Linked DNA regions of Thiocystis violascens DSM 198. The protein of the gene in region 1 interacts with the protein of each later gene in a pairwise test. Links are inferred from orthologs where the notes say so. Each region holds a gene or a part of one and is shown on either strand. Other genes may lie near its edges.

Region 1 (6,208 bases):
CCTCGCCGACACCCCGGTCAGCTTTCCGCTCCCCATGGACGCCGACAGCACCATCGCCCAACGCTATCCGGTCATCGGTCTGCCGACGACCTTTGTAATCGACGCCGAAGGCCGGCTGGCGTTCAGCGCGACCGGCGAACGGGAATGGGACGCTCCCGCACTGTTGGATCAGGTGCGCGCGCTCAAGCGTCCACGCTAGGGTGCTATGGATTTTTCGACTCTGCGAGCGGCCTCCGGATGGGGGTAGACTAGCCTCCCCCGAGCCCCGCTCGCCACCGCCCGATCAGGATACAGCGCCTTCGTGGATCCCCGTTTCGTCCATTTGCATCTTCACTCCGAATACTCGCTGGTCGACGGACTGGTGCGGATCAAACCGCTGGTCAAGGCCGTGGCGGCGGCCGGGATGCCGGCGGTGGCCGTCACCGATCAGGTCAATCTCTTCTCGCTGGTGCGGTTTTACAAGGCCGCGGTCGGGGCCGGTCTCAAGCCGATCGCCGGGGCCGATCTCTGGGTGCGCAATCCGGAGGACGCGAACAAGCCCCATCGGCTGGTGCTGCTGGTTCAGGATGATCGGGGCTATGGCAATCTGACCCGACTGATCTCGCGCGGCTATGTGGAGGGTCAGCATCTGGGGCTGCCCCAGGTTGAGCCCGACTGGATCGAATCCGCCGCCGATGGCCTGATCGCGCTTTCGGGCGGTCCCCAGGGCGATGTCGCCCGAGCCCTGCTCAACGGACGGCCCGAGGTGGCCGAACGTCAGCTCGACCGTTGGCTGACCGCGTTCGGCGACCGCTATTATCTGGAGCTGGTCCGCACCGGCCGCGAGTCGGAGGCCGAACTGATCGAGTTGAGCGTCGATCTGGCGCTCCGCCGCGGCGTGCCCGTGGTCGCGACCAACGATGTGCGTTTTCTGGCGGCGAGCGATTTCGAGGCCCACGAGGCGCGGGTCTGCATCCACGAGGGGCGCACCCTGGACGATCCGCGCCGTCCTCGCCTCTACAGCGACGAGCAGTATCTGCGCACCCCGGGCGAGATGGCCGAACTCTTCGCCGATCTCCCGGAGGCGCTGGAAAACTCGGTCGAGATCGCCAAACGCTGCAATCTGGAACTGACGCTGGGCAAGAATTATCTGCCCGCCTTTCCGGTGCCGGCCGGGATGACGATCGATGCCTTTTTTGCCGAACAATCCCGCCAGGGGCTCGACTGGCGTCTGGAACGTATCCTCGACCGGGCCGCTCCCGATTTCGCCGAGCAGCGCCGCGCCTATGACGAACGTCTCGCGCTGGAACTCGACGTCATCGTCCAGATGGGTTTTCCCGGCTATTTCCTGATCGTCGCCGACTTTATCCAGTGGGCTAAGGACAACGGTATCCCGGTCGGGCCGGGGCGCGGTTCGGGCGCGGGGTCGCTGGTTGCCTACGCGCTCAAGATCACCGATCTGGATCCGATCGAGCATGATCTGCTGTTCGAGCGCTTCCTGAACCCCGAGCGGGTGTCCATGCCCGACTTCGACGTGGACTTCTGCATGGAAGGCCGCGACCGGGTCATCGACTATGTGGCCGACAAATACGGTCGCGAGGCGGTGTCGCAGATCATCACCTTCGGCACCATGGCGGCCAAGGCGGTGGTGCGCGATGTCGGGCGGGTGATGGGGCATCCCTACGGCTTCGTCGATCGGGTCGCCAAGATGGTGCCCTTCGAGCTGGGCATGACCCTCGGGAAGGCGCTGGCCGAGAGCGACGACCTCAAGCTCGCCTATCAGGACGACGAGGAAGTGCGCGCGCTCATCGACATGGCCCGCAAACTGGAGGGGTTGGCCCGCAACGCCGGCAAGCATGCCGGCGGGGTGGTGATCGCGCCCACCAAGCTGACCGACTTCGCGCCGCTCTACTGCGAGCCGGGCGGAGTGAATCTCGTCACCCAGTTCGACAAGGACGACGTCGAGCAGGTCGGTCTGGTCAAGTTCGACTTTCTGGGACTGCGCACGCTCACCATCATCGACTGGGCGCTCAAGACCATCAACCCTATCCGCCTGAGTCAGGGCGAGCCGCCGGTCGAGATCGACCGCATCGATGCGCACGACGAACGCGCCTTCAATCTGCTCAAGCAGTGTCAGACCACCGCCGTGTTTCAGCTCGAATCGCGCGGCATGAAAGAGCTGATCAAGAAGCTCCAGCCCGACAGCTTCGGCGACATCACCGCGCTGGTCGCGCTGTTCCGACCCGGCCCGTTGCAATCGGGCATGGTCGACGATTTCATCAACCGCAAGCATGGGCGCGCCGATGTCGCCTATCCGCATCCGGACCTGGAGCCCGTCCTCAAACCCACCTACGGCATCATCCTCTATCAGGAGCAGGTGATGCAGATCGCGCAGGTGCTGGCGGGGTATTCGCTGGGCGGGGCGGATTTACTTAGGCGCGCCATGGGAAAAAAGAAGGCGTCCGAGATGGACAAGCAGCGGGCGATCTTCGAGCAAGGCTCGGTCGCACGCGGGATCGATGCGTCGGTTGCGACTTATATTTTTGATTTAATGGATAAATTTGCGGGTTATGGATTTAACAAGACAGTACATCGCCTCACAAAAATCCGGACGCTAACCGGCGATCAACACATCGAGGATTGCCGCGCTGGCGACGTTGTTTTTAGCATGAATCCCGATGGCAGTCTTGTGCAATCCACGGTGGTTGTCCTGCACGATCATGGGCAAGTGCCTTTATGGTTAGTGGAATTTGACGATGGTACAAGCGAGCAATGCACCCTCGATCACAAATGGCTGACCGATGACGGGCAAGTTCCGCTCTGGAAAATCCTGCAAACGAATGAGCGAGTGTGGGGTACGGATCCCGCTGTTCGAGAACAGGGACAAGGCGAGTTGGCAGGGCATTTGGTGTTTCGGCAGCCTGTACGAGCCACTTTCGTGGGATGGCATCAAGGTTACGATCTCGAAGTAGACCATCCCGAACACAATTTTCTGCTTGCGTCGGGTCTGTGTTGCTCTAACTCCCACTCCGCCGCCTACGCCCTCGTCAGCTACCAAACCCTCTGGCTCAAGGCCCACTATCCGGCGGCCTTCATGGCGGCCGTGCTCTCCGCAGACATGGACAACACCGACAAGGTGGTGACCCTGATCGACGAGTGCCGGGCGATGAAGCTCCGAGTCGAGCCGCCGACCATCAATCGTTCCGCGTACCGCTTCACCATCGGCGACGCGGGCACCGTCATTTACGGCATGGGCGCGATCAAAGGGGTGGGCGAGGCGGCGATCGAATCCATCCTGGAGGTGCGCGCGGCGGGCGGGGATTTCCGCGACCTGTGGGATTTTTGTCGTCGGATCGACCTGCACAAGGTCAACCGGCGCGTGCTGGAGGCGCTGATCCGCGCCGGCGCGCTCGACGGACTCGGTCCCAATCGCGCGACCCTGATGGCGCAACTGCCCCTGGCGCTCAAGACCGCCGAGCAGCACAACGCCACCCAGGCCGCGGGGCAGACGGATCTGTTCGGCGCGCTGGAGCCGACCGCCGCGCCCCCGCTAGATCCGCAGTTGGCGAGCGAGATCCACGCCGATTGGGAGGACGAACAACGACTCCAGGGCGAGAAAGAGACGCTCGGGCTCTATCTGACCGGTCACCCCATCGACCGTTACGAGGCCGAGCTTAAGGCGATGGGCGGCGCCCGCATCGCCCGGCTGCTGGAGACCGACCGGGAGTTGGGGCGGCGGGATCGGCGCGATCGCGAGAAGCGTACCGTGGTGGGTCTGGTGGTCAGCGTACGTCATGGCAAGACCCAACGCGGGCGCATGGGCTCGGTGCTGCTCGATGACCGGACTGGGCGCATCGAGGCGACGGTCTTCTCCGAGCTTTACGATCAGTTCCGCAATCTGCTGGTTCCGGATCAACTTCTGAGCATCGCCGGGAGCTTGAATTTCGACGAGTTCCGCGATGCCTGGACCCTGCGCGCCGACGCTGTGCGAACCTTCGAGCAGGCGCGGGAGTCGGCGGCGGATCATCTGGCCCTGATTCTGGATCTCTCGGACCCGGCGGATTACGCCCAGGGCGCCGCGCGGATCGAGTCGCTGCGGGAGGCGCTCGCCGCCTTCCGCGATGGCGATCTGCCGGTGCGTCTGCGGTATCGCCGGCCCGGCGCGGTCGGCGATCTGATGCTGGGCAATGCCTGGCGCGTGCAGCCGACGGATGCCTTGCTGAAGCGGCTGCGGCAACTTTTGGGGTCGGATGCGGTGAAGGTTTCCTATGAACGGGTTCTGCTTTCCGCTCCGATGCCGGAGACGCAGACACGTCGTCTCGCGTCCGTTTAAGGTCACGAAGGATGTCTACATGTCGGGATTTTTCATCGTCAAGCGCGTGTTCGCCACTCTTCTCTTCAGTGCGGCGGTCGCCCTGCTGGTGCATCTGATCGGCGATCTGAATCGGGTCAAGACCCTCAAGACCGATCTTGCCGAGATCGAAAGTGTCCGATATGGCCTGCTGGATGCCGATCAATGGGTGTCGAAAATCTCGGCCATCGTCGAGCGACAGGTCAGCGAATTCGAGCTGACGGCGGAGAATCGGCCGCGCATCAAGAAGGTCGTGGAGCAGGTGCTCGAAACCATGCTGGTCGAGATCGAGCGCTATTTGCGTCAGCGGAACCTGAGCGGCGGCGGTACCTGGATGGATCAGCTTCAGGGTGTGCTGCAGCAGGGCGTCCAGGATCTGCTGATCGATTTCAGAAAGTTGCGCAAGAAGATCCCGCAATACGCGGATGCGGTGGTCGAGCAACTCGGTAAGCCCGAGGCGAAAGAGGAGATCAAGACGCAGGTGCTCGGTCTGCTGCGGCAATCGGCGGATTCGACCTTTGCCAGAACTGATCGCGCGCATCTGGAGGCGGTGTTCGTGCGTCAGGGTTGCATCGAGTCAGCGGCTTGTTCAGCGAAATTGGAGACCCTGATCCAGGCGGCGCGGTTGCCGGTGTTTCAGCAACTCGCGGGGTTGGCGGGGCTGGTGGCGGGGTTGTTCTTGATCTGTCTGAGCGGATCGGCGCGGATGGCCAAGAACATCGACCTGACGGTCGAATCGCGGCGGGGCAGGGGGGGATTCGATTCCTTCAAGCTCCTGCTGCTGACCGGGGCGATTCTGATCCTGCTCGTGGGCGGTCTGCTCACGCCGATGATCGAGATCGATGCCCGCATCGGCGAACTGCGTCTGGAATTTCTGGGCGAGCCTCTCGTCTTTACGAATCAGGTATTGTATTTCCAGAGCAAGAGCATCTTCGAGGTGGTGCGGATCCTGGCGGAGACCGGCGCCGCCGATATGCTGCTGGTGGCGGTGCTGATTACCCTGTTCAGCGTTATTTTTCCCGCACTCAAATTGATCGCGACCTATGTCTATTACTACGATTTCAGGCAGGCGCGCGGATCGGGCTGGGTTGGGTTTTTCGCGCTGCGCTCCGGTAAATGGTCGATGGCGGATGTGCTGGTGATCGCCATCTTCATGGCGTACATCGGGTTCGATGGGTTGGTGGCGAGTCAGCTCGGCAGTCTGGGGCGGGTTGGCGAGGGGGTGGAGCTGTTGACGACTAACGGGACGTCGCTGGAGCCGGGGTTTTATCTGTTTCTGTCCTTTGTGATGGCGAGTCTGCTGTTGTCGGCGGTGCTTGAGCGGGAGTTTGAGTAAAACCGCCTGGGAGCGCCGGCTTGTAGCCAGCGTTTCTTTTTGAGTGTTCGATCTTGTGTCGGAGATTGGGGGAGTCGGCTACAAGCCGGCTGCCCCAGGGCCGGCTGCAAGCCGGCGCTCCCAGGGGGCGGCTGCTTCAGATTCGGGAGATGGCGGCTTCCATCTCGTCCTTGATCGACTGTCCGGCAAGTTCGGGTTGGCTGCTCCGGACATCGATCCAGTGGATATACATGTCCTCGCCGTCCATTTCCAGGGTGATGGTGCCGGGGGTCAGGGTGATGCTGTTGGCGAGCATAAGGCGTTGATAAGGTCGGGTGAGGTTGGTTCGGACCTTCACGATGCCGGGGTTGATCGGTAGCCTGGGGTTCAATACTCGGCCGGCGACGTCGATGTTCGAGAGCACTAGGTTTTTCAGAAACACTGGGAGATAGGCCAAGAGTCCGAAGAGGCTCCAGGGTCTCTTTTCCTCGCTCGCCGGAATCGCTATCCAGACGATGGCCGCCGAGAGCGCGAGGCCGGCCAGCAGTTCCTGGATCTGAACG
Region 2 (4,159 bases), 3.2 Mb from region 1 along the record:
GCCGCTGGGACGGAAAGTGGCGGGTGCCGAGAGCGAGTGTGTACGGCGTCTGCTCAATCAGACCTTTGGGTACTATCTGGTGCAGCTTGGTCCAACCGAAATTTTTCGCGAGGCGCTGGACTCAAGCCGTATCCGCCACCGGGTTATGCTCCCTCCCGAGCAGCCGTCCGGGCAGAGCGGGCTGGAGATCGTCGGTCTGGAGAGCCAGCTTCCGCTGGCGAGCGACAGCATCGACGCCATCCTTCTGCCGCATACGCTGGACTTCGCGGACGATCCACAGGCCGTTCTGCGCGAGGTCGAGCGGGTGCTGATCCCCGATGGGCGCGTGATCATCGTGGGCTTCAATGCGTTCAGTGCCTGGGGTCTCTGGGGATTGCTCTTGAGCGTCACTGGGCGGATGCCCTGGTGCGGTCGTTTCAGAATGCCGTCGCAAGTCGAGGCGTGGCTTGCCGACGCCGGGTTTGCCATCGAGTTTTGCGAACGCATCCTGTTCTGCCCGCCCTTGCGGAGCGCGCAGGGTGCGCGTTGCGCGCCGATCGAGTCGTTGGGGCGGCGCTTCTGGCCTGTGCTGAGTGGCGGCTACGTCATCCGGGCGGTCAAGCGGGTCGCCACCCTCACTCCTCTGAAACCATCCTGGAACCGGCGGCACGCCCTTTTGCCGGGCAATGCCGTGCGACCGACGACACGGGGTAGAAGTCATGTCTGAAAGTGTGCAAGCCTTTACCGACGGCGCCTGTAAGGGGAACCCCGGGCCGGGCGGCTGGGGCGTGCTGTTGCGTTGGGGCGCGGCCGAAAAGGAGCTGTGCGGCGGCGAGCGCGAAACGACCAATAACCGCATGGAACTGATGGCGGTCATCGTCGCGCTGGAGTCGTTACAAGGGCCAACCCGGATCGAGATCACCACCGACTCGCAGTACGTCAAGCGCGGGGTCGGCGAGTGGATGTCCAATTGGAAGCGCAACGGCTGGCGCACCGCCAACCGCCAACCGGTCAAGAACCGCGATCTCTGGGAACGGCTCGATGCCGCGCTCGGCGGTCACGAAGTCCTCTGGCGGTGGGTCAGGGGTCATACGGGACACCCCGAGAACGAGCGTGCCGACCGACTGGCCAATCAGGGCGTTCCCGGTTCGGGAGGACGGAATGCGTCAGGTCGTCCTTGATACCGAGACCACGGGGCTGGACCCCAGGGAAGGGCACCGGATTATCGAAATTGGCTGCGTCGAGTTGATCGATCGCCGGCTCACACGCAATTCTTTCCACCAATATCTCCAGCCGGATCGCGAGATCGACGCCGGAGCGGCGAATGTCCACGGCATCACCAACGCCTTTCTCGCCGACAAGCCGCGCTTTGCCGAGGTCGCGGAGGATTTTCTGCGCTATGTCGAGGGCGCGGAGTTGATCATCCACAACGCCCCGTTCGATGTCGGGTTCCTGGATCACGAATTGCGGCGCTGGCGGGACGGGACGCCCAGTATTCAAGACCGGTGCGAGGTGACCGATACGCTCGCGATGGCGCGGCGGCTGCATCCGGGACAACGCAATGGACTGGACGCGCTCTGTAAGCGCTATTCAGTCGACAACTCGCACCGGGATCTGCATGGCGCGCTGCTCGACGCCGAGATCCTGGCGGATGTCTATCTCGCGATGACCGGCGGACAGGTCGCGTTCCACCTGGGTGGAGATGCATCCGACGCGGGGGGGCGTGATCCGCGCACTCGGCATCGCGGGCGGATCGATCCTGGGCGTGCGCGTCTGTGTGTGGTACGTGCGGATGAGACCAGTTGTGCCGCGCATGCGGCGCGGTTGGAGGCCATCCAGTCCGCAAGCGCGGACGGCTGTCTGTGGTTGAAGGCGGATTAGGTCTGCTGTTGCTGCTGGCGCCGGCCCTGTCCGGAGCCGCCCACCAGGGATTCCAGGGCGGGCAGGTCGAGCAACTGGATATGCTTGCGGTCCACGCACATCAGACCGTCTTCCTGGAAGCGCGTGAACAGGCGGCTGACGGTTTCGACCGCGAGTCCCAGATAGTTGCCGATCTCGTGGCGCGACATGCTGAGATAGAAATCGGATGGCGAGAGACCGCGCTTGTGCAGGCGCTGGGACAGGCTCAACAGAAACGCGGCCAGACGCTCCTCCGCGTTCTTCTTGCCAAGCAGAAGCAGCATGTCGGTATCCTGACCGATCTCCTTGCTGAGCAGCCGGTACATCTGGTGCTGAAGGCTGGGGGTGATCGCGGTCAGGTCTTCGAGTCTGGTGAAGGGGATTTCGCAGATCGCGGAGGTTTCGAGCACCTTGGCGGAACAGGCGTGTACATCCTTGTCGATGGCGTCCAGGCCGATGATCTCGCCCGGCAGGTGGAAACCCAGGACTTGCTCGCCGCCCTCGGAACTCGGCGCGAAGGTCTTGACAGATCCGGTCTTGACGACATAGAGCGCCCGGAACCGGTCGCCCTCGCGAAACAGATAATCGCCGCGATGCAAGGGTCGGGCGCGTTTGACGATTTCGTCGAGACGCTCCACGTCTTCCGGAGACAGGCCCATGGGCAAACACAGCGAGGTCAGCGTACAGTTCTTGCACGCGACTCGAATGGATTCCAATGAAATGACTTTGAATTGACTCATGGCAGCGCCCCCTCGCCATCGGCAGCTCGATTTTGGTCTGCCATTTGATCTGGATCAAGAATGCGTGATTTGTAACCGCATCGATGACAAATTACAAGGGTAGAAGTTCGTGTACGTATTACCCTGCCCTGCTGACTGCGCGGGCGGCGGCGATTCGATTGAGCAAACGCCGCGATTTTGGTAGTTTGTCGAGGTTATCGGGCCACCGCCCTCGACCCTCCTTCTTCTGCTCCCGCTTCTTATGACTAAGTTTATTTTTATCACCGGCGGTGTCGTCTCGTCGCTGGGTAAAGGCATTGCCTCGGCATCGCTCGGCGCATTGCTCGAAGCCCGCGGACTGCGCGTGACGATGATCAAGCTCGATCCCTACATCAACGTCGATCCGGGCACCATGAGCCCGTTTCAGCACGGCGAGGTCTACGTGACCGACGACGGTGCCGAGACCGATCTGGATCTGGGCCACTACGAGCGCTTCCTGCGCACCCGCATGGGTCGCAACAACAACTTCACCACCGGCCAGATCTACGAAAGCGTTATCCGTCAGGAGCGTCGCGGCGATTATTTGGGGCGCACCGTGCAGGTGATTCCCCACATCACCGACGAGATCAAGCAAAGCATCCGGCTCGGCGCCGAGGGCGCCGACATCGCCATGGTCGAGATCGGCGGTACCGTGGGCGACATCGAATCGCTGCCCTTTCTGGAGGCGATCCGGCAGATGCGGGTGGAGGAGGGACGCGAGAACGCGCTCTTCATGCACCTGACCCTGGTGCCCTACATCCGCACTGCCGGCGAGATCAAGACCAAGCCGACCCAGCACTCGGTCAAGGAGCTGCGCTCGATCGGTATCCAGCCAGACATTCTGCTGTGTCGCGCCGAACAGGATCTGCCGAACGACGAGCGGCGCAAGATCGCGCTCTTCACCAACGTTCCCGAGAACGCCGTCATCTCCGCCGTGGATGCCGACAACATCTATCGCATCCCGCGCCTGCTGCACGCCCAGAAGCTCGACGAACTGGCGGTGCGCCAGTTTCAGCTCGACGTGCCCGAGGCCGATCTCAGCGAGTGGGATCGGGTGTTGGACGGTTTCGACCATCCGAGGCACAAGGTCCGCGTCGGCATGGTCGGCAAGTACATGCACCTCACCGAGGCTTACAAGTCGCTGTCCGAGGCGCTCGCCCATGCTGGCGTGCATACCAGCACCAAGGTCGAGATTCTCTACCTGGACGCCGAGGAGATCGAACAGCGGGGCACCGCCTCTCTCGCCGGACTGGATGCGATCCTGGTTCCTGGCGGGTTCGGCGAGCGCGGCATCGAAGGGAAGATCGCGGCTGCCCAATATGCACGCGAACAGCGCATCCCCTATCTCGGTATCTGTCTCGGGATGCAGATCGCCGTGATCGAATACGCCCGTCATCTCGCCGGACTGGAAGGCGCGCACAGCACCGAGTTCGACCGTCAGACCCCGCATCCGGTGATCGCCATGATCACCGAATGGCGCGACGAAAAAGGCAAGATCGAGACGCGCGCCGAAGGTCAGGATC

What was found. Proteins that work in one complex are often made in the same cells at the same time.
Region 2: the proteins of dnaE (region 1) and dnaQ interact in binary tests that used the Escherichia coli proteins (3 or more experiments, as listed by UniProt). The link is inferred for Thiocystis violascens DSM 198 from one-to-one orthologs.

The regions. Positions count from the first base shown.
Region 1 is NC_018012.1:1,148,621-1,154,828, reverse strand. Bases 1-4,512 are described here. They hold dnaE (DNA polymerase III subunit alpha), read left to right. Parts: upstream 1-301; coding sequence 302-4,312; downstream 4,313-4,512. Other genes in these bases: THIVI_RS05185 (paraquat-inducible protein A), read left to right, coding at 4,332-4,512; THIVI_RS05195 (peroxiredoxin family protein), read left to right, coding at 1-199. Also shown: more of THIVI_RS05185, read left to right, coding at 4,513-5,666; THIVI_RS05180 (Na+/H+ antiporter subunit E), read right to left, coding at 5,803-6,208. UniProt on the Escherichia coli protein: DNA polymerase III is a complex, multichain enzyme responsible for most of the replicative synthesis in bacteria. This DNA polymerase also exhibits 3' to 5' exonuclease activity. The alpha chain is the DNA polymerase catalytic subunit.
Region 2 is NC_018012.1:4,317,452-4,321,610, forward strand. The notes cover bases 1-3,000. They hold dnaQ (DNA polymerase III subunit epsilon), read left to right. Parts: upstream 1-1,140; coding sequence 1,141-1,860; downstream 1,861-3,000. Other genes in these bases: THIVI_RS19165 (class I SAM-dependent methyltransferase), read left to right, coding at 1-706; rnhA (ribonuclease HI), read left to right, coding at 699-1,160; fnr (fumarate/nitrate reduction transcriptional regulator Fnr), read right to left, coding at 1,857-2,618; THIVI_RS19185 (CTP synthase), read left to right, coding at 2,860-3,000. In the rest of the region: more of THIVI_RS19185, read left to right, coding at 3,001-4,159. UniProt on the Escherichia coli protein: DNA polymerase III is a complex, multichain enzyme responsible for most of the replicative synthesis in bacteria. The epsilon subunit contain the editing function and is a proofreading 3'-5' exonuclease.